Regions from separate parts of the Halalkalibacter oceani genome, predicted to be linked through region 4. Evidence: riboswitches for the same ligand, from Rfam matches in the RefSeq annotation. Region 4 holds a riboswitch; each other region holds the start of a gene.
What was found. Region 4 has a riboswitch for thiamine pyrophosphate ahead of tenA (thiaminase II). Riboswitches for the same ligand answer to the same signal wherever they lie in the genome.
Positions count from the first base shown of each region.

Region 1: linked by a shared signal. The riboswitch ahead of thiE (thiamine phosphate synthase) and the one ahead of tenA (thiaminase II) in region 4 are both predicted to bind thiamine pyrophosphate.
Region 2: linked by a shared signal. The riboswitch ahead of thiC (phosphomethylpyrimidine synthase ThiC) and the one ahead of tenA (thiaminase II) in region 4 are both predicted to bind thiamine pyrophosphate.
Region 3: linked by a shared signal. The riboswitch ahead of ABMB67_RS04185 (ABC transporter ATP-binding protein) and the one ahead of tenA (thiaminase II) in region 4 are both predicted to bind thiamine pyrophosphate.

Region 1 covers NZ_JBEPKD010000002.1:112,848-120,033, reverse strand. The annotation lists gene ABMB67_RS04055 (YqgU-like beta propeller domain-containing protein) at 1-731, shown strand, start outside; TPP riboswitch at 977-1,084, shown strand; gene thiE (thiamine phosphate synthase) at 1,164-1,799, shown strand; gene thiS (sulfur carrier protein ThiS) at 1,799-1,996, shown strand; gene ABMB67_RS04040 (thiazole synthase) at 2,001-2,780, shown strand; gene thiO (glycine oxidase ThiO) at 2,805-3,917, shown strand; gene thiD (bifunctional hydroxymethylpyrimidine kinase/phosphomethylpyrimidine kinase) at 3,936-4,745, shown strand; gene ABMB67_RS04025 (ABC transporter ATP-binding protein) at 4,984-5,694, shown strand; gene ABMB67_RS04020 (ABC transporter permease) at 5,694-6,464, shown strand; gene ABMB67_RS04015 (hypothetical protein) at 6,489-7,073, shown strand; partial or broken gene ABMB67_RS04010 (DUF1385 domain-containing protein) at 7,097-7,186, shown strand, end outside.
Region 2 covers NZ_JBEPKD010000004.1:191,096-198,281, forward strand. The annotation lists gene ABMB67_RS07430 (nitroreductase family protein) at 1-435, opposite strand, end outside; gene thiC (phosphomethylpyrimidine synthase ThiC) at 622-2,406, opposite strand; TPP riboswitch at 2,580-2,694, opposite strand; gene ABMB67_RS07440 (MFS transporter) at 2,759-3,958, opposite strand; gene ABMB67_RS07445 (aldehyde dehydrogenase family protein) at 4,131-5,609, opposite strand; gene ABMB67_RS07450 (TetR-like C-terminal domain-containing protein) at 5,787-6,032, opposite strand; gene ABMB67_RS07455 (hypothetical protein) at 6,204-6,449, shown strand; gene ABMB67_RS07460 (hypothetical protein) at 6,568-6,846, opposite strand; gene ABMB67_RS07465 (hypothetical protein) at 6,957-7,186, shown strand, end outside.
Region 3 covers NZ_JBEPKD010000002.1:140,825-148,010, reverse strand. The annotation lists tRNA gene ABMB67_RS04205 (tRNA-Ile) at 1-39, shown strand, start outside; tRNA gene ABMB67_RS04200 (tRNA-Ser) at 53-145, shown strand; gene ABMB67_RS04195 (hypothetical protein) at 251-823, shown strand; gene ABMB67_RS04190 (ABC transporter permease) at 861-1,613, opposite strand; gene ABMB67_RS04185 (ABC transporter ATP-binding protein) at 1,610-2,386, opposite strand; TPP riboswitch at 2,476-2,577, opposite strand; gene ABMB67_RS04180 (undecaprenyl-diphosphate phosphatase) at 2,636-3,445, opposite strand; gene ABMB67_RS04175 (superoxide dismutase) at 3,682-4,290, shown strand; gene ABMB67_RS04170 (MFS transporter) at 4,455-5,747, shown strand; RNA gene ssrS (6S RNA) at 5,811-5,992, shown strand; gene ABMB67_RS04160 (peptidoglycan D,D-transpeptidase FtsI family protein) at 6,081-7,186, shown strand, end outside.
Region 4 covers NZ_JBEPKD010000003.1:260,086-267,271, forward strand. The annotation lists gene ABMB67_RS06435 (MurR/RpiR family transcriptional regulator) at 1-589, shown strand, start outside; gene ABMB67_RS06440 (gluconokinase) at 609-2,141, shown strand; TPP riboswitch at 2,188-2,286, shown strand; gene tenA (thiaminase II) at 2,385-3,053, shown strand; gene ABMB67_RS06450 (hypothetical protein) at 3,126-3,626, opposite strand; gene ABMB67_RS06455 (hypothetical protein) at 3,812-3,949, shown strand; gene ABMB67_RS06460 (HD-GYP domain-containing protein) at 4,042-5,079, opposite strand; gene ABMB67_RS06465 (mechanosensitive ion channel family protein) at 5,275-6,384, opposite strand; gene bioB (biotin synthase BioB) at 6,461-7,186, opposite strand, start outside.

The DNA.
Region 1 (7,186 bases), on a different contig from region 4:
TGATTGTCGACGCAGCAGGCGAGCCGCAGATGACGATCGAGGGGCTTGGCGATGATTATTCGGTTTTCTGGAATCCATACGTGCAGAACCGTTTGCTTGCTGTCGCGTTTTTACCTGATTGGGAGTATGCCGGCTACCTTGTCGATGTAGGGACGAATGAGGTGAAGCCGGTGGAACTGGAGCAGCCTTACGTTCAATGGCTGTCGGAAACAGAGGTTGCTTATCTGTTATGGGATGAATTGGAACCGAATTATCAGGCGCCTTTATACATTGCCAATCTTGAGGACGGCAAAAAGAAGCTTTGGCGGGAGAACGTGATTTCTTTCATGAGCTTTCCCGGACGGCTGTCGCTGATGGTTACGGTTGACAGCGTCTATGATCTGTATTCGAAGTACAGTTTTTTTCGGGAACGCGAGCTGGAGCAGCAGATTGAAATGCCGATTTTGAACACATATTCGGAGCAGTGGTGGATTCCGTTTTACAGCTATGATGCAGCAGGGGAGATTTTTTATTATGCCCGGCCCAAATACAGCGGAGACTTCTTAAGCTATACTGACGGCTTTGAATTAATCGCATATGATGTCGGGACGAATGCCGAGAATAAGCTGGCTGAATTAGAAAGCCACGAGCCAATGCAAATTGCGCCGGATGGCAACTATTTGTTACTTGGCAGCCGCTATGAATCGGTTTTTGACATAGAGCAGGAAGTGCTTGTCCAGCTTTTTGAATAAGTAGCTATGCCATAAGGTCGATTTTTACCTTTTGGCATAGCTACTAAGCACAAAAGTCACGGGGGAGTTCAAGGGGGCAGCGGCTTCGCACGTTACGCGGCTGTCTGAATGAACCCCGTTTTCAGACAGCCTTAAATGATTGTAACGGCTCCGCACGCTGCTTCTAAAAAAACCACACAGCGGTTTTTTTAATTGATTTTTTAAGTGGATCTGTCATAATGAAAGTAGTGAAAAGAGAATCAGCATGTTTAGACTAGGGGTGTCTGCGTAAAGCGGGCTGAGAAAAAGGTGTTCCTTTTACCCTTGTACCTGATCTGGCTCATACCAGCGTAGGGAAGTCGATGCAATTCATCATCTATATTGCAGCCGTATTCCACGTTCGTTGGGATACGGCTTTTCTGCAGACTAAGCAAGGAAGAAAGGTGAGGTTGAATGAAAGACTTTCAGCTATATGCGATTACAGGAGAAGCGTTTCACCCGGGCCGTGATCTTATTGAGGTCATGGAGGAAGCGATTCGCGGCGGAGTTGATATTGTCCAGCTTCGCGATAAAACGAGCAGCAAGCGCGACGTTTTGCAGAAAGCGAAAGCACTGCGCGAACTGACGAAGAAATATGGTGTCCCGTTTATCGTCAATGATCATATCGATGTGGCGCTGGCGGTAGATGCTGATGGGATTCATCTCGGACAGGATGATCTTCCACTCGCTGAGGCGCGTAAGATTGTCGGACCGGATAAAATCATCGGTATTTCCACTCATCAGATCGAGGAGGCGCGTGCTGCGCAAGCGGAAGGGGCCGATTATATCGGCGTCGGGCCGATTTTTGAAACGAAAAGCAAGGTTGATGTCGTTGATCCGGTGACCACTGCCTATATTCAGCAGGTGGCCGCTGAAATTACGATTCCGTTTGTCGCGATCGGCGGGATCAAGCTCCATAACGTCGAGCAGGTGCTGGCGGCCGGGGCGAGCCGGATTTGCATGATTAGTGAAATTGTCGGCGCCGCGGATGTAAAAGCTGTCTGCGAGCAGTTTACGGCGATTCTTGAACGGCATAAGGAGGAAGTCTGATGAAGCTGATCATTAATGGAGAACAACATGAGCTGGCGGCAACGACGCTTGCCGATGTCGTTCAGCATTTTCAATTAGAGCCGCAGCTTGTCGTGACAGAGCTGGACGGTCAGATCATTGACCGGGCTGATTGGGAGACGACCACGCTTGAAGCCGGGATGAAAATTGAGCTTGTACAATTTGTCGGAGGGGGATGAGAAGATGAAGGAGAGTCGATTAACGATTGCCGGCAAGGAGCTGTCCTCGCGCTTTTTTCTTGGGACGGGCCGCTACCCGAACCCGTTTGTCCAAAATGAAGCGATTCGCGCTTCGGAGGCGGAAGTGCTGACTTTCGCGATTCGCCGCGTTAATTTGGAGGCGCCAAATGAGGATGCGATTTTGCAGCATCTTGACGGGATGAGCTTTACGTACCTGCCGAACACGTCGGGGGCGAAAACGGCAGAGGAGGCGATCAGGATTGCCCGTCTGGCCCGGGCGTCAGGCTTAAGCGACTGGATTAAGGTCGAAATCAGCGTTGACGAAAAAACATTGCTGCCTGATCCGATTGAAACGTTAAAAGCAACGGAAGTGCTGGCCGCTGAAGGCTTTGTCGTTCTCCCTTATACGTCGGACGATCCGGTGCTTTGCAAAAAGCTTGAGAATGCCGGAGCGGCGGCCGTGATGCCGGGCGGGGCGCCGATCGGAACGGGGCTCGGCATTTTGAATCCGTACAATTTACAGCTGATTGTCGAGCAGGCGACCGTGCCGATTATCGTCGATGCCGGGCTCGGCTCGGCGATGGATGTCACCCAGGCGATGGAGCTCGGTGCTGATGGAGTGCTGATGAATACTCCTGTCGCCAAGGCGAAGGATCCGGTGAAAATGGCACTGGCGATGAAGCATGCGATCACTGCCGGAAGACTTTCCTATGAAGCCGGGCGCATTCCGAAAAAGAAATATGCGACGGCAAGCAGCGGTTTGACATCCTTGATTTCAAACTAGCAAAGACAACGAGGGGGAATCAATGTGAAGGAGCAAATCCTCATTCTTGGGGGAGGGGTAATCGGGCTTGCGACGGCCTTTGAGCTGAGCCGCCGCGAGTATGACGTAACCGTAGTTGAGAAAGCGTCATGCGGTGGGCAAGCATCTGGAGCAGCAGCCGGGATGCTTGCTCCTTTTTCCGAAATTGGCGAGGACCCGGATGACTTTTTTCAGCTTTGTCTTGACAGCCTGCGCCTTTATCCACGCTGGCAGAGAGACGTGAAGGAAGCAAGCGGGCTGGATTTCGAGTATTCGGAAAGTGGAAGTCTGCACGCGGTCTATCACGAGGCTGAGCTGCTCGGCCTGGAGACACGGCAGGCGTGGCAGCGCCAGTTCGGAGTAGAGGCGGAGATCATTACGGGAGATCGTCTGCGTCAGCTTGAGCCGGATTTATCGGAGCAGATGATCGCCGCGATGCATTACCCGGAGGAAAGCCATTTGTTTGCCCCCGATTATGTCAAAGCGCTTGAGTCAGCCTGTTTGCGCCAGGGCGTGACGATTGCCGAGCAGCTTGAAGAAGTCACGGTCGAACGGTGGCGGGAAGAGATCGTTCTCCGCTCAAAGGCAGGCCGGACCTTTCAGGGGGACAGGCTGATCGTCTGTTCGGGGGCGTGGGCGCAGGAGCTTGAGAATGTTTTTGATCTCCGGATTCCTGTTTATCCGATTCGCGGCCAAATCTGCGCCTATGATCTGCCGGTTGGCCGGATTAACCATATTGTGTACACGAGCCAGGGCTACGTCGTGCCTAAGGCGAATGGAACGCTCGTCAACGGTGCTTCAGAGGATATTGCCGGCTTTCAAACAGAGGTGACGAAAAAAGGAATTGACCGCCTGACAAATTGGAATAAAAACATCTTCCCTTTTTTGCAGGAGATGACGCCATTTCATACATGGGCGGGGTTGCGGCCGGCAACGCAGGACGGCTTTCCTTTACTGGGAGCGCTGCTTGAAGCACCGCATGTCATCTTTGCGACAGGTCATTACCGCAACGGTATTTTGCTCAGCCCGGTGACAGCTAAAGCTGTCGCTGATATTCTTGATGGCAAGCAGAATTATGCGCCGCTCGTTTCATGCAGACCGGAACGCTTTAGTTACTAGGAATTGGAGGAATGGAAGATGACGCTTGCAAAAGCATTGACGATTGCCGGCTCGGACAGCGGGGGCGGAGCCGGCATTCAGGCCGATTTAAAAACATTTCAAGAACTTGATACATTCGGGACGAGCGTCATTACGGCGCTAACGGCCCAAAATACACTCGGTGTTCACGGCGTTTTTCCGCAAACGCTCGAAGCGGTCGAAGCGCAGCTCGATGCCGTCCTGTCTGATATTGGCACAGACGCCGCGAAGACGGGGATGCTGTTTTCAGCGGAGATTATTACCCTTGTCGCCCGAAAGCTGCGGCAGTATGAAGTAAAGCGCCTCGTCGTTGATCCGGTAATGATTGCCAAAGGCGGCGCTTCCCTTCTGCAGGAGGAAGCGGTACAAGCGCTGATTAAAGAGCTGCTGCCGCAGGCGATGGTTATCACCCCGAATTTGCCGGAGGCGGCCAAGATTCTCGGCTGCGAGGAACCGCAGACGCTCGCCGAGATGAAGGAGGCGGCTGTTAAGCTCCATCAGCTCGGGCCGGCCTACATTGTGCTGAAAGGCGGTCATTTGCCGTCCGGCCCGGCGATCGATCTCGTCTATGATGGTCATGAGCTTCACGAGCTGGAGACAGAACGGATTGCGACAAAGCATACGCACGGTACCGGTTGTACATTTGCCGCGGCGATTGCTGCCGAGCTTGCGAAAGAAGCTGCCCCGCTTGAAGCGATTCAAACGGCGAAGGCTTTTATTACAGCGGCGATTACTCATTCACTTGCTATCGGCGGCGGCATCGGCCCGACGAATCACGCGGCCTACCGCCGACTGGCGGGAGAAGCGTAACACAGTGGACTTGGGACGAAGCCGGCTTTGACATTTTTGCAATGGCTTCACGCGCCATAATCTCATTATGAGAAACCCCACTCGTAGCAAGCCTTTCAAAATCAGGCAACGGCTACGCTTATTACTTAGAGGCGGGGATAAAGGGAAAAACAGCCTTTTATCCCCGCCTCTTCATTTCGTTCACGGGGCGAATCCTGTATAATAAAAAAACAGGAGCAAGAGCTAAAGGGGTGGCAATTTGGACATACGGTGGGAGAACGTCGGAAGCGACCGGGTGACGGATATGACCTTTTCAATTGAAGGGGGCCAGCTTGTTACGATCATCGGTCCTTCCGGGGCGGGGAAAAGCAGCCTGCTAAAGCTGATGAACCGTCTGGAAGAACGAAAGAGCGGAATGATTTATTATCGGGACAAGCCAATCACCGACTATGCGATCAAGGATTTGCGCAAACGGATCGGCATGGCGTTTCAAAGCCCGGCTTTGTTTGAAGGAACGGTCGAGGACAATATTTTATACGGACCGCGCTTACATAATCTCAACTGGTCTAAAGCCAGGCTGCTTGATTTGCTTGAAGCGGTTCACCTGACGGAGGATTTTTTGGCGAAGCCGGTCGAGGAGCTGTCAGGCGGTGAACAGCAGCGGGTTTCATTGGCGCGAACGCTCGCCAATGAGCCCGAAGTTCTCTTGCTGGACGAGGTGACAAGCGCCTTGGACCTGCGCAATGCCGCTGTTGTAGAGGAGCTGATCAAGCATTTGCAAAAGCAGGGGAAGACGATTCTGATGGTGACGCATGATCTCGAGCAGGCCGAGCGGCTTGGCGACCTGACGTTTTTCATCGACAATGGACGCCTCGTTGAGCAAAAGGAGTCGGTTGCTTTTTTCGCCAATCCGGAGACGCTGGAAGCACGGCGGTTTCTCTATCGGGATGAAGAAGGAGGGAGCGCCTGATGGCACCGGAGATTTCGAATACGTCGATGCTATTTTTGATTGTTTTTGTTCTTATTCCTCTCTCGCTCTCCTATCTCTATTCGCTGGGATTAGAAAAAAGCATCACCTGGTCGAGCGTGCGCGGCGTGATCCAGCTGTTTTTGATCGGATATTTGCTGACCTTTCTCTTCGGTTTGCAGCCGATCGTCGGCATTCCGCTTATGCTGCTTGTCATGATTACGGTGGCCGGCATACATGCGGCAAAAAAAGGGAGCGGTATTCCGTCGGTCCAGGCGGTTGTGCTGCTGATTCTCTGTGCGGTGGAAGCCGTCGTCCTGACGATGTGGCTCGGCTTCGATATGATTTCCTTCACCGCGGAGCAGGTTATTCCAATGAGCGGGATGATCATCGGCAACAGCATGGTCGCAATCGGGCTGGCGCTTGAGCGGATGAAGCAGGAGTTTCGGCAAAACCACGACCGGCTGCAGGCGGCGCTTGCCCTCGGAGCGACACCGAAGGAGGCTTCGCAGCTTCTGATCCGCAAAATCGTCAAAGCAGCGATGATTCCGAATGTGGACGGATTAAAAACGATCGGTCTCGTTCAGCTGCCGGGGATGATGACGGGGCTCATTTTAGCCGGGGTATCGCCGCATGTGGCGATTCGCTATCAGATTGTGATTTCGCTTAGTATTTTTGTGGCGGTCTCGATCAGCGCGATGCTTGTGACCGTTTTTACATACCGGGCTTTTTATACAAAGCAAATGCAATTGATCCGGATGGAAACAGATTGATCGACAATAAAGGAGTGGCTATATATGTTTCGAGGAAATAAACCGGTTTTAATATTGCCAGGAATTTTGATGGTTGTCATGATACTCGGCGGCTATCATTTCTTGCAGCAGGAAGAGATGATTACGAATGAACAGCTTCCGGAAGTGATGGAGATGGAGGTTGACAAGACCTCGACAGACGATGGCGTGCGGGTTGAAGCGAACTGGGATTGGACGACCATGCCGGAGGAAGGGATGTATGGCGAGGACTATATCGGAATAACCGTCACCGATCCGGCTACCGGCGAACCGCGGTATGATCTCAGCTTCGCAGAGGGACTGCTTGAATTGCGCTATGGCGATCAAGTGATTGAAGAAGCGGAGGGCGTTGCAGTCGATAACGGCATCATTTTTGCTTTTCCGAACAAGGTTGAGGAAAATATGAGCTATGGCAATCTCGGCTCTGTTTCAGTTGAAGTTCTGGGGGCGGGGATTGAGCCGGAGCATATTGAGCTTCACTTTTTGCATACATGGGTGGAGCACAGCCCGCTCGTAAAAGAGGATGCCGCTTTTACAGAACCCGCCTTTGATGGAGCGGCGAATGTGCCGTATTGGGTAACGAGCTACTAGTATAGAAAAGGAAGGATGTCGCGATGAAGGTAAGAGGGCTGTCCTATCAAAAGGGAATCTTCTATATTGGCAAGCAGCACGTGGCCTGCGCCTATCATGAAAAGTCACGGCTG
Region 2 (7,186 bases), on a different contig from region 4:
TACCCCTAATAGCTGCCGAACCTTCGGGTCATAAATATGAGGGTTCGTTTTCCAGACAACGCCGAGCTGACGTTCCCAGGCAAGCAGCTGAAAGTTCTGAATCAGGGCGCCGATCGCGCCGAAATTTTCGTCCCATTGCTTTTGTCTTGGATCTTCCTCCATGATGACGATTAAAAAAGCCGCCGGACTGCTGAAATAAGCCCGTCTGTTTTCTTGCATCTCAGCCGGAAATGTTTTCACCAGCTTTTCCACAAACTCCGCCTTCTCCTCTGTCGGCACATAAATGAAGCGCCACGGCTCCCGTAATCCATGATTTGGCGCCCAAACAGCATCCCGTAAAAGCTCCTTAACAAGCTCTGTCGGCACGGCTTGATCTGTGTATCCATTTTTGATCGAACGTCGTTCGCGAATCAGTTTCGCTAAATCGGTACTCATGCTCAAACCACCTTATTAATTAATATAATGATAATCATTATCACTCAACTATTTCATTTTAATTGATTCTATTTTCATTGTCCACGTCTTATCCCTTTTTTCTTTATAGATAAAAAAAGTCCCATCCATACTGGCAAAAAAAGCTGCCTTCACCAGTTCTATGCACCGGTAAAGACAGCCTCCAATTTATTGATAGACACTTCCGCTCGACCGCTTAAACTCTTCGGCCTTTTCCTTCATCCCTTGCTCAATCGCTTCTTTCGTATCAAGCTTGTTCTCCTTCGCATATTCGCGAATGTCCTGAGAGATCCGCATGCTGCAAAATTTCGGCCCGCACATCGAGCAGAAATGAGCTGTCTTCGCCCCTTCGGCAGGCAAGGTTTCATCATGAAACTCCAGCGCTCGTTCGGGATCAAGTGCCAAATGAAATTGATCGCGCCAGCGGAATTCAAAGCGGGCTTTTGATAGCGCGTCATCCCTTTTCTGTGCCCCCGGATGGCCCTTCGCCAAGTCCGCGGCATGGGCAGCAATCTTATAGGTGATTACCCCTTCGCGGACGTCATCGCGATTCGGCAGGCCGAGATGCTCCTTTGGCGTTATATAGCAAAGCATCGCAGTTCCGTACCAGCCAATCATCGCCGCGCCAATTGCCGATGTAATATGGTCATAGCCCGGCGCGATGTCGGTTGTCAGCGGGCCAAGCGTGTAAAAAGGCGCCTCCTGACACACTTCCAGCTGCTTCTCCATATTTTCTTTTATTAAATGCATCGGCACATGCCCCGGTCCTTCGACCATCACTTGAACATCGTGCTCCCAGGCGATTTTCGTTAATTCTCCCAACGTTTCTAATTCAGCAAACTGCGCCTCATCATTTGCATCGGCGATTGCCCCCGGACGCAAGCCGTCTCCCAATGAGAACGCAATGTCATAGGTCTTCATAATTTCGCAGATTTCTTCAAAATGAGTATACAGGAAATTCTCCTGATGATGGTAGAGGCACCATTGGGCCATGATTGAGCCTCCACGCGAGACGATTCCCGTTAAGCGCTTCGCTGTTAACGGCACGTAGCGTAAAAGGACGCCAGCATGAATCGTGAAATAATCGACTCCCTGCTCCGCCTGCTCGATCAATGTATCGCGGTATACCTCCCATGTGAGATCTTCAGCGACTCCTTTCACTTTTTCCAGCGCCTGATAAATCGGCACTGTCCCGACCGGAACCGCCGAGTTGCGAATGATCCATTCCCGGGTCGTATGAATGTTTTTTCCTGTAGAAAGATCCATAATCGTATCGGCCCCCCAACGGGTCGCCCAGGTCATTTTTTCAACCTCTTGCTCAATCGAAGAAGAAACAGCGGAGTTGCCGATATTCGCGTTAATTTTCACATGAAAGTTTCGTCCGATGATCATCGGCTCCGTTTCGGGGTGGTTGATATTAGCTGGGATAATCGCCCTCCCCCTTGCCACTTCCTCTCGGACAAATTCCGGCTTCAGATTCTCCCTGATCGCGATAAACTCCATTTCAGGTGTAATGATTCCCTTTTTCGCGTAGTGCAGCTGGGTGACATTTTGTCCTTTTTTCGCGCGTAACGGCTTCCGCTTTAAACCTGGAAAGACGCGGTGATTCGCTCTTGGATCATCCTTGTCCTGATAGCCGTTATCCTCCGGCTTGATTTCACGCCCTTCATATTCCTCCACATCGCCACGCTCTTCAATCCACCCTCGTCTAATCGCCGGAAGCCCCTTTTCCATATTCACTGTATAATCCGGATCGGTATACGGCCCACTCGTATCATAAACACGGAGAGGAGGGTTCTCTTCTTCCCCAAAGCTGCCCGTTGTCGGACTCAGTTCAATCTCCCTCATCGGTACGTTAAGATCGGGCCTGGAGCCATTGACATACACCTTCTTACTCCCGGCAAAGCTGGACATAATGGACATGTTTTTTTCGTTTAATGAAGATGTCGACATAAAAAAAATCTCTCCTTTACATTTTAAGTGTGAAAGGACGAGATCTGGCACAACGGCGTGAAGGCTGTGCATTGCCTTCTTCGCGTGACATCGTCAGACTGACGCTGCCTATCTAAAAAGCCGGATCCATCACGTAAACGAATGGACCCGGCTCATGCAAACAGATGTATGTGCTGTTATTATGCTAACTTCCCCACGCTGGTATGAGCCAGATCAGGTCCCAAGGGTCAAGAAACTTCAACGTGTTTCTTTCTCAGCCCACCTCATTGGACTCCCCCAGTTATTGCTTATTCAATTTACCCTCAGTATACAGAAGTCCCGCTCAAATGAAAAGAAAAATTTTACTATTTGTTCAAGTACCAGAAAAAGCAGCTTTTTCCCGGCGGGCTTTTCTTCCATGAAAGAAATAATAGAGCCCCGTTGATAATAGGACAAGGACTGAGCAGGCCAGATAAATATCGGCATATTCTAAATATGTCGCCATAATACCTAATAGAAATGAACCGATGGCGAACCCGGAATCAAACAATACAAAAAACGTTGCTGTGGCAACCCCTGCCCGTTCAGGCGGTGAAGCTTGAATGGCGATTGCCTGAAAGCTTGAAAACAACGTACCAAATCCAAGCCCAATCAGCCCTCCGGCGAGCAAGAGCATCCATCCTGATCCCACTTGGCTCAAAACCAAAACGCCGACAGCAAATACGATGATGCATGGATAAATCACTTTATTTTCTCCATACAGATCAAACCAGCGTCCTGTAAATGGTCTGGAAATTAACAGAAAGGTTGCGTAGACGACAAAGAAAAAGCTCGAAGCCTGAATCAGATTCAGCTCTTCGGCATAAACCGAGATAAACGAAAGGACGCCTGAATAAACAAATGCCAGAACAAAAGCAACAATCGCAATCGGGAACGTTCTTTTTTCAAAAAATTGAGCGAGACTAACCCGCTGTTTGACCGCGGCCACTTCTGCGGAAGCCGCGCTTTTATCCGCTACGTTGACAAGCAATGCACAGATGAGGGCAAGACAAGAAAAAACGGCGCATAATACCATTAAAAAAGTGTAGCCCCACGAATGAATAAAAGAAAGACCTAAAAAAGGGCCAATCACCATGGCAAGATTCATGAAAGTCGCATAATAGCCCATTCCTTCTCCACGCCGTTCCCTTGGGATAACGGTGGCGACAATCCCCCCGGTCGCGGTCGTCGCGATGCCAAAGCCGACCCCGTGCAAAATCCGCAGCACCAACAAAAGAAAAATCGTCGAGGCAAAAAAGTATAAAAATGAACCTGCTACAAAAATAAGAGTACCGATTAGTAACGTTTTCTTTTGTCCGACTGATTGCAGCCAATTTCCGGCGAATGGCCGAAAGACAATCGCGGCAATAACGAATAAAGCGGCGTTCAACCCGATCGATTGACCTCCGCCCGCCAGGCTCTCCACAATATAAATCGGCAATGTCACCATCAGCATATAAAAAATTAAAAAGATAAAAAAGCTCGCTAATGAAATACTAATAAAATCCTTCGTCCAAAGCTTTGTTTTCCCCATTCCTTTTCACTTCTTTCCCAATTCTTCTCCAACAAAAAAACAGCCATTAAAAGAGGAATCAAGGGCTGTCTCAAAAGTCCTCAAATTATCACAATCGTTTCGGGCGCTACCCGCATGGAAAAGAGCCCCGCGCTCTCTCCATGCTTGTAAACCGTAACGCTTCGTCCTTTTTTTATTCAGGGATGTATGGCAGCTCACCGTTTTTTGGTATGTTGATAACATGCGTATCCGTATAAGCAAGAAGACCTTCTTTTCCATATTCCCGCCCGATTCCCGACTGCTTCACACCACCGAACGGAAAGCGGACATCCAGCCCTTGTACAGCTGCTGTATTAATCATCGTCGTCCCTGCCTGGATATGCTTCGCCACCTTAATCGCGTGCTCTTCTTCTCCCCAAACTGAACTCGTCAGTCCATAAATACTATCATTTGCCAGCTCAATCGCATGTCTGTCATCATCAAAAGGTAATATCGGGACGGTTGGGCCAAACTGCTCCTCGACCACGATCGGATCATGATAATCCGCCTCCAGCACGACCGTCGGCTGCATGAAATAGCCTTCATTGAACAGCTCTTCATCTACGATCCTGCCCAGCTTGATCACTGTTGCCCCTTTGCTCTCGGCACCATCAATTAAGCTCTGGACATACTCCGCCTGCTTCTTATTGTTCACCGGGCCGATGGTGACTTCTTTATTAAACGGGTCACCTACTCGAATCCATTTATTCGCCGCTTCAATATACTTCTCAACAAAGCGGTCATAAATGGAACGGTGAACGTAGATTCGTTTGGCGATCATACATATTTGCCCCGCCGTTAAAAAGTTGGAAATCACAATGCGCCGCATTGCTCTCTCATCCTCAACATCGAAGTCCTCTAAAACAACCGCCGCATCATTTCCACCCAACTCAAGCGTCATCTTCTTGATCGTATCGGCAGCGGCTTTCATGATATGCTTCGCGGTCTCCGTTCCTCCCGTAAAGGCAATTTTCGCCACCTTCGGATTCGACGTCAATTCGACACCGACATCCGTTTCCCCGTGCACGAGATTCAGAACACCCTTTGGCAGCTCGCCGGCGATGATTTCAATGACTTTGCTGACAGCTAAAGGCGCTAACGGACTCGGCTTCAACACCATCGTGTTCCCCGCCAGAAGAGCCGGGGCAATTTTAATCGTTGACAAGGATAGCGGATAATTCCACGGTGTAATCGCCGATACGACCCCGATCCCGTCCCGGGCGATAATCGTTTTCCCACTCTCATGCTCTTGGACTTCATTTTTCAATACTTCTTTTGCATGTTCGCAGGCAAACTCCATCCAGGCAAGTGAAACACCGATTTCACCTTCCGAATCATACAGCGGCTTTCCGTGTTCCTTTGATAAGAGATGCGCAATGTCCGGCGCGGCCTCTTTCATCCTCTGAATCGCGCTTTTCATCCGCTCGATCCGCTCGTCTATCGCCGTTTCCGTCCAACCCGGAAAAGCGCCGTAAGCCGCCTCTATCGCCTGGACGGCCTCCTCACGGGTATTAACCGGCGCGTAACCGACAATCTCACTCGGCCGGGTCGGGTTTTCACGAGGGGCCTGCTTTTCCGACCTTATTTTTTCACCATTAATAATCGCTTCAGCTATAAATGCTTGATCTGACATGCTTGACCGTCCTTTCTAAAGAGACAGGATATAATTGACTACATTATGTGTAGTTTGTTCCTCCCTCTTTCGCCTCTATACTCATCATCAATTGAGAATATATGGCAGCGGTCAATTTTCTTTGTTGCTATAGCAACTATAGAAAAAGATCTCGGTCGAGTCAACTATCCTGCTTCGTTACCCTTCCTCGACCTTGTTCCACGCCCGGTTATGAATCAAATAAATTTGTTTCGCTAAAAAGGCCGGGGTGTACGGCATGTCGTTTTTCAGCCAGGCGACGATCGTTCCGATTAAAGCGGCAGAATCATACCAGATGAAAACCTCCATTTGAATTCCGGCCTTCAGCAGCTTGGATTCACGTCCCTTGCTCTCTTCGCCATTATCCTTATGCAACGCTCGGCTATACCGACCTGACCGATGCAACGCCTTATGCCTTCCTTATTCTGTTGTATACTGGCAGTCGAATTGGGATGGCGCTGTTTTTGATGCCGGTTCAGACAGCAGGGCTAAATCAGCTTCCGGCAAAGCCTTCATGTCCACGGCACGGCGATTTCCAATACAGTTAGACAAGTAGCCGGCGCCATAGGGACATCTTTGCTCGTAACGATTATGACAAGCAGAACAAATACTCACCTCGAAAAAATGACAACAGGCGCGGCAAATGCTGGAGAAGAAAGCCACCTGCTAATGGAAGCCTCCATTCAGGGAATCAATGACGCTTATTTCACCATTCTTCTTCTCGGCTTTATTAGTTTGGTTCTCTCCTTCTTTATTAAGCGCGCGAGCCAGGCTTCCGGGGAGATCCTTGATGCAAAGGAACAAACGGCAAGCAGATCGTAAAAGCAGACACAAATCCGTTGTGAAGAAGCTGCTGAAAATCGTACGTTTTCAGCAGCTTTTTCGTAATAAGCGTAGCCGTTGCCTGATTTTGCGGGTTTTGCCCTTTGCTTAAGAGCACTTATTCGGCTTCCCTTACCTCTTCATCTTCTAACACTGTCTCATACTCATCGACTACGGCCCTGCCATTCTCCTCACGAAAAGAAATCACTTCTACACTTTTGTAGTAACGCGGTTCGCTCGTTTGCGTGAGATATGTGATCATCACCGAATGCTCGTCTTTCCGCTCTATCTCAAATTCCACAACCCATGGGCTTGAGCAGCAAAGGACATAGTTCCAGTCCGTTCCACTAACAGTCTTCTGTTCCTCGATAAATTTTTCTTTTGCTTCGGCAGACATCATCTCATAACGCGGCTTTCCGTCCCGCTCTTTTAACGCATTTGCCCAAATAAAGGACAGTTCTTCGATGTCTTCAATCCAAGCCTCTTCTTCTGAGGAGGGGGAAAACGATGGACAGAAGAAAGGATGAGCATGGGCTGCGCTTTACAGAGGAGGATCGCAAGAAAGTGTTTCAAAAAATTAAGGAACAGGAGGCCGGCAATGGTGATCAACCGGGGGGAACGATTGCTGCAAGGCTGAAAAAGGCTGTTCCGCTTTCGGCATCGATCATTGTCCTCATTCTCTTCGCCGGGCTGCTTCTTCTAACCATCAACGAGAGCCTGTTTACGCAAACTTTGAC
Region 3 (7,186 bases), on a different contig from region 4:
ACCGATCGGTCGTAGGTTCGAGTCCTACAGGGTCCACCAACTGTCATTTGATGGAGGAATACCCAAGTCCGGCTGAAGGGATCGGTCTTGAAAACCGACAGGCGGGTTAAACCGCGCGGGGGTTCGAATCCCTCTTCCTCCGCCATATAACGAAATTCACACTACCAGGCATGGTAGTGTTTTTTGTGTTACAGTGGTATTAGGAAAATAAAGGGACTGATCCGGAGAAAACGAATCAGGGGGAAGACGCATGGAAAAAGGGGTTATCAGTGTTGTGATGGCATGTAGTCTGGTGCTATTAGCTGGATGCATGTATGGTGAGGGCGAGAGGGAAACTCTAGAGGAGGGTGATAGCGGCTATCAGATTGACAGCTACCAAACGGATGTAAAAACAGCGGTAACACTCGCCTTGGATCAATTTGCTGAGCTTTCTTCATCCAAAAGTATTGAGGTGTTATATGAGTATAAGCCAATTCATGAAGAAAAAATGCTATTCCGATCGCTGATTAATAATCACTTATTCGGTACGAACCGTCCAACGGCTGAAATAATCAAAGCAAGAAATGAACGGAAGCGGGAGTTTGAAAAACTGCTAGCGGAAGCACAGGATGAATACGACATAACTGTTACGGAAGAAGAGGTCACGGCTTATATTGAAGAGATGGTTGACCCTCATTATTTTGAAGAGCAGGAGGAATATGCGGCAGCATTAGGGATTACCGTTACTGAATTAAATCATCAATTTGACCGTGATTTATATTATTTTGATGTCTTAGCAGATAAGCTGTTATTTGCCCGGGCAGCGGCAGGCCAATTCGAGTGAAAACGAAAAATGAGTTAGCCAAAAGTATTCGGCTAACTCATTTCGTCCGCCGCCATTTTAGCAGCGAAGCTTCCAGCAGGCGGATCAGCAGAAAGAGCGCGATGCCGATCAGCGACAGCCAGACAATCGGGGCAAACACACCGGCACCGTCAAATTGCGTCATCATTCTCCGGCTGAAATAGCCTAAGCCAGCTTGGGCGCCGAGCCATTCACCGATCGCCGCGCCAATCACGCTCAGCGTCACGGCGACCTTCATGCCTGAGAGGAAAGAAGGGAGAGCGGATGGCACCTCGACCTTGCAAAATAGCTGCCATTTGCTCGCTCCCATCGTTTTCATCAACTCAAGATAGTCTTTCTTCGTCGTACGAAAGCCATCGAACGTGCTGACGGTAATTGGAAAGAAGGTAATCAACACGGTGACGACGACCTTGCTCGTTAGCCCGTAGCCGAACCAAAGGACGAACAATGGAGCCAGGGCGATAATCGGAATTGTTTGAGAAGCGATTAAAACCGGATAAAAAGCCCGTTCGACGAGCGGCAGCTTGTACATCGCAATCGCAAGCACGACGCCGAGCACGAAGGAAATGGAAAGCCCTGTTACAATAATCGCGAGCGTGGCCGGCAAATGAGTAAAAAGCAGCGCTTCATTCAGCTCAACCATTTTCGCCAGTACTTGTGTCGGTGCCGGAAAAAGAAACGGCTGCCCGACTGCGATGGCGCTTATTTGCCAGACAAGCAGCAGCACACAAAGCAAAAGCCATGGATAGAGCCAATTGGTGATCCGTTTCATGACGGCGTCACCTCCTTCGTAAGATGACGAAGAATCTCTCTTTTTAAGGAAGCCCCCTCGGCTTCTAGAAGCTGCTCATGTGAACGCGGCCGGGAAAAAGGGACGGTGAAAAGGGTATAGTTCGATAATGGAGAGCCTGAAAAGACAGCGATCCGATCCGATAAATAGAGCGCTTCATCGACATCATGACTAATAAAGAGCAGCGTCGGCCGCTCTGTCGCCTCTTCCCATTGTCTGAGCAGCCAGGACTGCATCGACAGACGGGTCATCGCATCAAGCGAGCTGAATGGCTCATCAAGTAAGAGCAGTCTTTCACCGGAAAGCGTTGCCCGCAGGAAATTGGCCCGTTGCCGCATCCCGCCCGAGAGCTGATGAGGGTAGGACTGCTCTGTTCCGGCAAGGCCAAACGTCTTCATTCGTTCCCTTGCCCGCTCATAGCGCTCTTTCCGCCCGATTCCTTGTAGTTCGAGCGGGAGAGCCACATTATCCAAAATGGTACGCCATTCAAATAAAAGATCCTGCTGCGGCATGTAGCCAATCTCACGCCGGGCTGAGCCTTCCTGCAACAGCTCAATCGAGCCGGAAGTTGGCTCGGCCAGTCCGGTAATCAATTTGAACAGCGTGCTTTTCCCCGTTCCGCTTGGGGCCATAACAGTGAGGATTTCCCCGCTGTCAATCGATAAAGTTAACTGTTTGATGACAGGAGCCAAATCGTCGGAATAGTGAAAGGTCAGCTCCTTCAAACGCAATAGTTCCTGTGAAACCTTGGTCATGGAATGTGTCTCCGAATTTACGCCGCAAAAGAAAAAACGCCACCATTCGGCAGAAAGGTGGCGCCATGACAGGTTACGATCCTCATCATTTGTCAGAACAGCCACTTTCCTCCGCTAGCATTACCTAGGTCAGGTCAAGTAAGGGTTGAGGTGGAACCTCTCTCAGCTACAAAGCGCCCCTAGTGGTGTTTTCGATTCAATTGCTTTTGGTTTACGATAGCATACTCTCCAAGTAAGATCAATGATTTCCTATGCGAGAAAAATCCATGAAAACAGGCCGAGACCGATACAATAGCAGGCGAAGTATGTTAATTTGCTGTTCTGTACCATCGCAATCAGCCATTTAATGCTGAGTAAGGCAAAGAAAAATGCTGAAAGAAAGGCAAGCATCAAGGAAGGCCATTGATCGCTGTACGATCCTTGAGCGAGCTCCGGCAGCTTAATGATACTGATTCCGAGAATAATCGGAATCGAGAGAAGAAAAGAATAGCGGAGGGCGACCTCCTTGCTGAGTCCGCACCAAAGAGCGGCAATTAATGTGCTGCCGGAACGGGAGATGCCGGGGATGACGGCGAGGGCTTGCCCGAGACCGATCAGAACGCCATCCCGCCAGGTCAGCTCCTTTCGCATGCCTCTGTCGACACCATGCTCAATCAGTACGAGAAAAATCCCGGTAATAATCAAAGAGGCGCCAATCAAGGCAATTGTCGTCAGCTGCTCACCAAGAACATACTCAAGCCCTTTTCCTGCGCCCATCGTGACAAAGGTCGACAGGAGCAACAAGCAGCCGAAACGGTAATGGTTGTAATGTTTCTGCTGTTTATTTGTGAGATAGAGGATAAAGTCCTTTACAATCCGCAGCAGGTCACGCGAAAAATAAAGAATGACCGCCAGCAGGGAGGCGGCATGTAAAAAAACTTCAAGCACAAGCTCGGTGTCAGCCTGCGTCTCAAAAGCGAAAATCTGCCTGGCAAGCAGCAGATGAGCAGTACTGGAAATCGGCAAAAATTCAGAAATTCCCTGGATAAAGCCAATAAGCAATGCTTCCCACCAGTTCATTTTGTCCCTCCTTTGATGGTTTGTACATATGTATGGAAAAAAAGGAATCAATATGCCGAAGAAGAGGTTTGAATAGCGGGTAGGAAGGGTACATTAAATTTTGGAGCCCGACGTAAAAAAGAACAAGCTTCTTTATTGCAACCTCGAGTAAATTTTGGTAATGTAGGTATTGGCGGACTTACTAAACATTTCTGTTGGTAAAGTCGCTGGCAATTCAAATTAGGAGGAGATTGAAGATGGCATACGAATTACCGCAATTACCTTACGCAGCAAACGCACTAGAACCTCATATTGACGAGCAAACAATGAATATTCACCATGGTAAACATCACAACACGTATGTGACAAAGCTGAATGCAGCTCTTGAAGGCCATGATGAGCTAGCAAGTAAGAGCATTGAAGATCTTGTTTCTAATTTAGACGCTGTTCCTGAGAACATTCGTGGCGCGGTTCGCAACAATGGTGGTGGACATGCTAACCATACTTTGTTCTGGCAAATTCTTAGCCCGAACGGCGGCGGAACGCCAACAGGAGAATTAGCGGACAAGATTAACGAAGCATTCGGCAGCTTCGACAAGTTCAAGGAAGAATTTGCAAATGCCGCAGCTAACCGCTTTGGTTCAGGCTGGGCTTGGCTTATCGTTGATGGCGGCAAGCTGGCGATCACAAGCACTCCAAATCAAGATACTCCTTTAATGGAAGGCAAGACGCCAATTCTTGGCCTTGACGTTTGGGAGCATGCTTATTACTTAAATTACCAAAACCGTCGTCCTGATTACATCAACGCATTCTGGAATGTAGTCAATTGGGATGAAGTGACAAAGCGTTACGATGCAGCAAAATAAGAACTGAGGAAAAGAGTGGCAAAAGGAGCGAGTTTTCTTTGCCGCTCTTTTTTATTTTGCCTTCGGACAGCAAGCGGAGCTGTTCCGTTCTGCAAGCATGATGCGAATTAATTTGAATAACGATATTTTCAAGAGACACACTACTGATGAGGGTGGTGGAGTCGGTGAAAAAATCGCTTATTTCAAAAGTCATTGGAGATGTGGAATTAACAAGAGATTTGACAATCTTATTATTGATCGGCGGTCTCTATGCGTTGAGTGTCGCCTTATCAAATACATTTGTAAATGTTTACCTTTGGAAGCAATCGGGTCAATTTATTGATCTGGCTCTCTACAATTTGGCTGCGGTTATTTTGCAGCCAATTACTTTTATTCTTGCCGGAAGATGGGCGAAACGGATTGATCGCGTGATCGTGCTAAGGCTCGGTGTCATTTCTCTATCCAGCTTTTACTGTACGGTGCTGCTTTTGGGAGATAATGCAAACCGCTTTCTGCTCGTGCTGGGCGCCATTTTGGGCATCGGCTTTGGCTGTTACTGGCTGGCGTTTAATGTGCTGACCTTTGAAATTACAGAGCCGGACACGAGAGATTTCTTTAACGGTTTCCTCGGATTGCTAACGTCCTTTGCCGGGATGATCGGGCCGATTGTATCCGGACTCGTGATCACCAGAATGGAAAAGTTCGCCGGTTACACGGTGATGTTCTCGATTTCACTTTCGCTCTTTGTCGTCGCCGTGCTGCTCAGCTTCATGCTACAGCGAAGATCGGCGGAGGGGAGGTTCTATTTTCGCCGCATTCTCGAGGAACGAAAAAGCAATATTAACTGGCGGCGCGTTCTTCATGCCCACTTTTTTCAGGGGCTGCGTGAAGGGACGTTTGTTTTTGTGATCGTTGTCTGGGTATACATAGCAACAGGCAGTGAGCTGGCGATTGGAACATACGGGCTCGTCGCCTCTGCTGTCCAGTTTGTCGGCTATTATACGGTGACACGATTGGTGAAATCCCATTTTCGCAAAACCTCGATTCTGATTGGCGGAACGATTTTATATGCCGCTATTTTCTTAATTGTGTTCGACCTTTCGTTTGCCAAGTTAATCATGTATGGGATTGTCATTTCCATTGCCTATCCGATGCTGCTCGTGCCGTATGTTTCTTTAACTTATGATGTCATCGGCAAAAGCTGGCGGGCGGCGGAGATGCGAATTGAATATATCGTCGTCCGTGAATTGTTTTTAAATAGCGGGCGTATTCTTTCGGTGCTGACGTTTATTTTCACGATTACGTTCTTTCCCGAAGATAAAGCGATTCCAATTCTTCTGATGCTGCTTGGAGGCGGCCACTTTCTGATTTATTTTTTCGTCAGGGGAATCCGTTTTCAAGAAGAAAAAGGAGGGGAAAGCTACAGCTTTGCCAGACAGGAAAAAGGGGAAGGCGACACAGGCGAGACATCCGTCTAAGCGAAAAAGGTTCGCTTTGACAAAGAGCGCTGATATGATATAATAAGCTTACAAATAAACGAAGCTTGCCTGCCGTGTTAGTCAGCTTCTCCTTGTTTCGAACCTTGCATTTTTTCAGGGAGTTCTACATTGAGTCTCTGCCAACATGCCAGCATTGTTCTGGACGTTGAACGGGAATCTGCGAACACCCACCTACGAGAGTAGGTTCATGAAACAACTGAAGCAACGGCATACGCGGGTTATGAATGCGAATGTTTCTAGGCACCTCTTGTAGGTGCCTATTCTAATGTATTTTACATAGAAACGTTAGGTGAACAGGGAGGAGGAGAGGCTGTGAGCAAAGCGCGACCAAAGAAGAAGCATCATTTACCGGCGCGGCTGAATGTGCTGTTTTTCGCCGTTTTCATTCTTTTTTCGGCCTTGATTTTAAGGCTTGGGATGGTGCAGATTGTCCAGGGAGAAGAATTCGTGAAGGAGCTTGAGCGGACAAGCAATACGACGGCGCGAATTGACGCCCCGAGAGGGTTGATGTATGACCGTTACGGAAATGTCGTCGTCGATAATGAGCTTGAATTATCCGTTACCTATACGAATCCGTCCAGAGCGACAAGCAGCACCCATATGCTTGAAGTCGCCACTGAGCTTGAAAAGTTAATTGATGTCGAGACGGACAGTGTTACAGATCGTGATAAGCAGGACTATATTCTTCTGACTATGACGGAGGAAGAACGCTATGAGCTTATGTCGAAGGAAGAGCGGGCTCAATTCGATGATCCTTCCGAGGAATACCGGGCCGAGGTGGATCGGGTGCCGGAGTCGGCGATTAACAGCCTTTCTGAGCAGGATTTGCGAATTTTGGCGATTTATCGTGAAATGGCTCGCGGATATGCCAACTCTCCGCAGCGAATTAAGCGCGGTATAACCGAGGAAGAGGCGCACCGCCTCAGTGAAAATCTTGACCGTCTACCCGGAGTCGACATTTTGCGTGACTCACGGCGGTCCTATGTCTACGGTGATTCGTTCCGCAGTCTTTTTGGCTCAACAGGCCCGATCCCGCGGGAGCATTTGGACTATTATTTGTCGCGCGGATACGAGCGCTCGGATTATGTCGGCACGAGCTTTTTAGAAGAGCAATATGAGGATGTACTCCGTGGACAAAAGGCGGTGATGGAAAGCATCACGACCTCGCACGGAAGCCAGACCGTTGAACGTTCGGTTAATGAAAAGCTCGGTCAGCGTGGAAATGACCTTGTGCTCGCACTCGATATGGAGCTCCAGCAAAAGGTCGAGGAAAGCATTGAAGAGGAAATGCGCCTTGCCGGAAATTCCTTTATTCTTGACCGTTCGGCCTACGCCGTTATGATGGATCCACGCACGGGCGATATTCTGGCCATGGCCGGTTTTAATGATCCTGCCGGACAGGACAGCGGCAATTATTC
Region 4 (7,186 bases):
CATTCAGGAGGATGACGACGAAAAAGCGATCACTGAAAAAGTATTTCGTTCCAATATTCGCACGCTCGAAGATACATTACTCGTGCTGGAATCGACGGTTTTTCAACAGGCTGTGCAGGCGCTGGCCAGTGCAAAAAAAATTGATTTCTACGGCAATGGCGGCTCCGGAATCATCGCGCTTGATGCCCATCACAAGTTCATTCGGACCGGCTTGCCATCGGCCGCCTATCGCGATTCTCATTTTCAGGCGATGTCTGCCTCGCAGCTAACTGAAGATGATGTAGCTGTGTTTATTTCGCATTCAGGTACAAATCGCGATTTGCTTGAAGCGCTTGAGGTCGCCAAAGAAAATGATGTGACGACGATCGGCATTACAAACCTCGCCAAGTCTCCTTTAAGCAAAGGCGTCGATTATGCGCTGTTTACCGTCTCACAGGAAACCGAATTCCGCTCTGAAGCATTGGCCTCAAGACTGGCTCAATTGTGCATCATTGATGCCCTTTATGTCAATGTCAGCATGGCCCGCAAAGAAAAGATGAAAACATCTCTTCAGCGCATGAGGAAAGCCGTTTCCATGAAAAAAATGTAAGAAAGAAGGAAGAGTCACGATGAAACTATATGTAATCGGCCTTGATATCGGGACAACTTCGGTAAAGGCAGTCCTATTCAAGCGCTCCGGCTATGTCGTCGCGGAGCAGGAAGAGCTTTATCCGACCTCTCAGCCTAAGATCGGCTGGTCAGAGCAGAACCCTCTTCAAATTGAGCTGGCGACAATTCAGGCGCTGAAGGTGCTGATCGAAAAGGCGGCTGTTCCCGCCGAGGATATTGCCGCGGTCGGCTTGTCATCGGCGATGCATTCTCTAGTCTGTGTGGATGAAGAGAATAAGCCATTATCGCCGCTGATCACTTGGGCCGACCAGCGCAGTGTCAAACAAGCCGAAGAGCTGCGCTCGCTGTCAGGTTCATCGATCTATTTAAAAACCGGGACACCCCAGCATCCGATGACGCCGCTCGCCAAGCTCCGATGGATGAAGGAAAATGACTACGCGCCTTATCGGCAGGCTGCTAAATTTAAGTCGATGAAAGAGTTCCTTTTAGCACGCTGGTTCCGTGAAGATGTCGTCGACTACGGTGTCGCCTCGGCCTCTGGCCTGTTTAATATTCGTACGAAAAAGTGGGAAGAAGAAGCACTCGCCGCCGCAGGTGTAACCCAAGACCAGCTTTCCGTCCCCGTCCCTCCGACCTATATTTGTCAAGGGCTCCCTCCGTCGCTTGCCGATCAAATCGGGATCAAAAAGGAACTCCCATTTGTCATCGGTTCAAGCGATGGCCCGCTCGCCAATATCGGAACAGGTGCGATTGAGCACGGAGATGTAGCTGTGACAATCGGCACAAGCGGGGCGATCAGACAAATGAGCACCTCCCCGCGCACGGATGAGCAGCAGGAAATCTTTTGCTACAGCGTAGCAGAACAGCTTTGGGTGATGGGCGGGCCAACGAATAACGGCGGCAATGTGTTCCACTGGATGAAAGAGGTGTTAGGTGAGGAGCAGCAGCGGATCGCCCAGCAGAAACAGCTTTCTGCCTATGAATTACTCACCGGGTTAGCCGAAACCTCCAGTCCGGGAGCCAACGGTCTCCTCTTTCTTCCTTATTTGAACGGAGAGCGGGCGCCGATCTGGAATTCACGGGCGCGCGCCAGCTTTATCGGTTTGACGCCGAGTCACACAAAGGCTGATATGATTCGCGCCGGTCTGGAAGGCACGATTTACAGCATCTATCATATCGGCACTGCCCTGAACAGGCTAGCAGGACCGCCTAAGACGCTTCTGGCAAGCGGTGGATTTGCCCGTTCTGCGCTATGGCTGCAAATTCTCGCTGATGTTTTCGGACAGCCGGTCGAGCTTCCGCTTAGTCATCAAAGCTCGGCATGGGGTGCAGCGTGGCTCGCTTTACTGGCGACCGGAGAAGAGTCACGGCTGGACGATATTAAACAATCGATTCCAATGAAAGGAACGATTGAGCCGAACGAGCAGGCGCACCGGCGCTATGCGGAACTGTTCTCGATTTATCAGCAAGCCATTAATGAACTTCACTCTACCTTTCAGCGTTTATCAGCACTGCAGGCACGACTTAAATGATTGTGAAATCTCCCGCTCTATGATACGCTAAAACAAACATCATACATAGAACCACTGGGGGTGCTACATGCTGAGAAAGGCGTTGCCTTAACCCTTTTTACCTGATCTAGATGATGCTAGCGGAGGGAAGTGGGCTTATGCAGACCGGGTATATCAGTCATCTGAGTAAAGCCAGAAAGTCACTTCCGCAAGGGGAGTGATTTTTTTATTTGCTACGAGAATGAAAGAAAAGGAGAGAATCTCATGACATTTACTGACTACTTGTACGAAACAGCAAAACCAATCTGGGAGAAAGGCTATCAGCACCCTTTTGTCCAGGGAATTGGCGATGGCACACTGGAACCTGAACGTTTTTCCTTTTTTATGCGCCAGGATTATGTGTATTTGATTGAATACGCGCGACTGTTTGCCTTAGGCAGCTTAAAGGCGCCTGATTTGTCGACGATGTCGACCTTCGCGAAGCTGCTTGATGCCACGTTGAATATGGAAATGGAGCTTCATCGTCAATACGCGGAAAGGCTCGGAATTTCTCGCGAGGAGCTGGAAGCGACTGAACCTGCTCCGACGACGCTGGCCTATAGCAGTTATATGCTAAACCTTTCCCAGCGTGGTTCTTTAGCCGAGTTAATTGCCGCCCTCCTTCCTTGTGCCTGGAGCTACGGTGAAATCGGCGAACGACTGGCGCAAATCCCCGGGGCAAGCGACCACCCCCTTTACGGAGAATGGGTCAGGATGTATGCTTCGGAAGATTTCAAGGAATTGGCAACATGGCTGATTGACCTTCTTAACGAGCTGGCCGAGGGGAAATCAGAAGCAGAAAAGAAGCAGCTTGAAACCATCTTTATTCATACGAGCAAGTTTGAATACTTATTTTGGGATATGGCCTGGGAACAGGCCGGCTGGACGATTTAACGTAAAAAGAGCCGCCTGGCAGGAGAACAAGCTCCCGGCAGGCGGCCATTTTTCAAACGTCAGCTTCATCCGCTACTGCAATTCCCGCAGCCAGACAAACTGCAAGGGTCCTCCCTCTGTCTTCGCTTCAAAGATCAGCTCATAATCATCAAGCTCATAGACGTACATCCAGTAATCTTCCATCATATTTTGTTCGCTTCGATCAAACGTCCCAAGCTCACGTTTTAAGTCTTCTTCCGTCAGTTGATAGGTTTCAATGTCCATTGCGACGGCCACGCTTTGTCCGCTCATTGGATTTATAAAAAAAGTATGAGGATCATATTGCCAAAACTCCCCGCCTTCATAGGACCCTTTTTCCCGCGGTTGTCCATAAGCCGCAACGATCTGGTCGGCTGATTGACCAAGCTCAATCGACAACGGTTCCAACAAACCATTATAGCCTGCTTCGATCCATTCAAATGTAAGAAAGGCAGCCTCGTCAGTTTCAGCTTTTACCTCGGATTCACCTACTACTTTTCCACAACCGGTCATAATGAAAATAAGCCCGATGATCAACAGATATTTAGCTTTCATCTTTCTCACCTTCCTTTTTTAGCCAAGCTTTTTCATTATATGTAGCCTGTTCAAGATTATATGAGACCATACCCTTATTTTTTTGCGATTAATCTTTTTTATTCCCTTTAGTGCGCAGCCCTTTTTCCACTCAACACTTCCTGTTATGTTAAAATTCAACTGATAGCGGGAGGGGGACAAACGTTTTGAGAAGTGACAGTCGAAATCGGAATGTGGGACGGGACGACTCATTTGACCGGACCTTCGTCGGCAAACCCGGCTGTATGGTTATTTTCCTGCTGGTGATTATTATTGGCTCCATCGTATACATTTATTTTAATTGATTTTGAAAAATTCAGAAAACTGAAAGGCTGTGTCAAGACTTCATGCTTAAGGCAAAAGGGACAAACCGCCCTTTTGTCTTAAGCTCCTTTCTCTACGATAAAACTTCTTCAATAAAGACCGTCGTTTCCTTGGCTAGGTCAATATGCTTCACATCAAAGTCTTCAGAAGCCGAACCGACCATGTGAAAAACGCGAATAATCGGACGCTGTGGCAGTCCTGGATTTTGATCGACAACGATTCCTGTTTCCTTTGTCGATAATTTCACCTGGCTTCCTGTCGGATAAAAAGCCACCGCCCGTAAAAAACGCCACATCACCTCATGGGAAAACTGAATATTCGTTAGCCCAAGCAAATACTCACACGCTTCATACGGGAACATCCCCTTACCTCCATCTTTCGGCGACAGCAGGCGGTCATATGTATTTGTCACCGCGACAATTTTAGACAGGACATGAATTTCTTCATCTTTTAGCTTTCGCGGATAGCCGGTTCCATCCATATTTTCATGATGAGTAAGAGCGATATGAGAAGAAAGCGTACTAATTTCTTTATTTTTCCGCAGCAGATTAAACCCTTTCCACGTATGATCATTCTTCATTGGCTCAAGTTGGCCAGGTGCATCATCGACCACTTTTCCAATATCATGAAGCAATGCTCCTATCGCTAATTCCTGAAGTTTGGTTCGGTCCAAACCCATTTTAATTCCGACAATCGTCGAAAGTATGCAGACATTGACAGAATGAACGTAAAGCTCATTATCCTCCGTGCGAATATCCATAAGAGCGAACAATGTCTGCTGGTTTTGCAATACTTCATCAATGATGGTTGAAATTACCTTCCGAACAGCTTGAAAATCAATATTTTTTCCCGTTTGCACAAGCTGAAAGGAGTCCTGGAGCGTGGAAATGGTTTCTCTTTTCACTCTTTCCGACACAACTTCTTCAAGTTTGACATCTTTTACGCGCTCATCTTTAATATAAATCGCTTTCACTCCCATGCGTCGCAATCGTGAAAGTATCCCGACAGTTAATTGCACATCTTCCTGTAAAAGCACCCGTCCATCACTTGCAAAAATATGCTTCGCCAACCGTTCCCCATGCTGAACATGATCAATTAATGTATATTTCATTCGTTACTCCCTTAACATTCTTTTCCTTTTATTATAGTGGAAGCCTCTTCTGTATACTAGGGATGACTGCAAAGCTGGCAGAGTTTAGTAAAAAAGAGACGTGCCAAAAGGTAGAAAACACCGTTTGACACATCTTTAAAGATACCGATTTCTCTTGCAAAAGAAGCATAGCCGCGCTCTTTCCGGCAGACGGCCCTACTCCTTGCCGGCAGGCTCGTCCTCCAAATCGAACGGCCGCTCTTCTTTTTCAAAATAAACAGTACGGCTCGGAAAAGCTACATGAACGTTTTCTTCCTCCAGTATCTTCAGGATCTCAAGATTAATATTCTCTTTAATCCGATACCATTCAGCCCATACGGTTGTTTTTGTAAAGAAATACAAAAAGATTTCAAGACTTGAATCGTTGAATTCACTAAAGTGAACCATAATGACATCTGGATCAACTTCTTCATGCGATCGCAGCAATGCATCAATTCTTCTCACACAGCGCTCCAGCTTTTCCCGTGGTGTTGAATACGTCACACCAAGCGAGAACGTAATCCTCCGCTTGTTCATTTGCGACCAATTGGTAATGGGTTCATTGGCGAGTGTTGAATTCGGAACGGTAATGACCGAATCCTCAAACGTACGGATTTGCGTACTTCTAAACGTAATATCTTCTACTGTTCCTTCCACAGAGGGCGTCTTGATCCAATCCCCCTTTGAAAATGGCTTTTCCGTAATAATAATGACGCCGCCAAAAAAGTTTCCGATCGTATCCTGTGCCGCAAGGGCAAAGGCGAGGCCGCCGAGCCCCAGTCCGGCAACGAAGCCACTGATGCTGTACCCCCACTCACCGGCGACGACGACGATCACAAGCGCGACGACAGTAAAGCGTAAAATTTTCGACAAAAAAGGGACAAGCATGCTGTCCTCATCAATATCGACCTTACGCGCCATCCGGACAAAGACCATCGACTGCGTCGATGTATAATTATAAAGCCCCCAGCCGATTAAAATAATAATAATCGATCGGTACAGATGCTTGACAAACTCAACCGTCGTCCAGTTAAACGGTAAGTACACAAGCGCCAAATATGTACCGAGCACGACCCAGAACAGCCGGAGCGGCGCTTCAAAAGCTAAGAGAACATTCGTAAAGACCTCCGTCGGAGTCTTGCGTGACATTTTGACAACCATTTTAAAAATATAGCGTGTAAACAGCTTACGAAACAAGAGAAATATAAGGAAGATTGCGAAGGCAATCGCATAATCATTCCATTCCATTCTCTGCACTGAACGGACAAACGCGTCCCATCTTTCCATGTCGATCCCACCTTTGTTATATCGACAAATATTTTAACATAGGTGGCAGCGGCTGAATAGCAGACCCGCAGGATTTTCACAATGCGCATTCTTCAATCTCAAACCCAAGATCTTCAATCATTTGGTAGTCCAGTTCCATCTGCTGGCCCGGCGTCGTCAAATAATCACCGACAAAAATGGAATTCGCCGCGTACAAGGCAAGCGGCTGCAACGTGCGAAGATTCACTTCACGCCCTCCGGACACTCTAATTTCCTTCGTCGGCAGAATAAAGCGCAGCAATGCTAATATTTTTAATGCACGCAGCGGCTTTGTTGCCGGCCTTCCTTCAAGTGGAGTTCCGGCAATCGCATGTAGGAAATTGACCGGCACCGAATCAGCATCAAGCTCTTTTAACGCATAAGCCATTTCAACAATTTGCTGATCCGACTCGCCCATCCCGATAATCACCCCTGAACAGGGGGACATGCCGCTCTGCTTCACATGCTGCAATGTTTCGATTCGATTCTGGTATGTATGCGTCGTCGTAATAGCCGGGTGAAGCTCTTCATGCGTATTAATATTATGGTTGTACCGCTCAACGCCAGCTTCCTTTAGCTTCGCTGCCTTTTCCGCAGATAACGCACCGAGACAGGCACAAATTTTTAATGGCATCGTCGCCCGGATCTCTGCGACGGCATCGACGACCTGCTCAACCTCGTGGTCAGTCGGGCCCCGGCCACTCGCGACAATGCAATAGGTTCCGGCTTTTCGCTTCAATGCTTCCCTCGCCCCAGCCAGTAACGTTTCCTTTTCAAGCAAAGT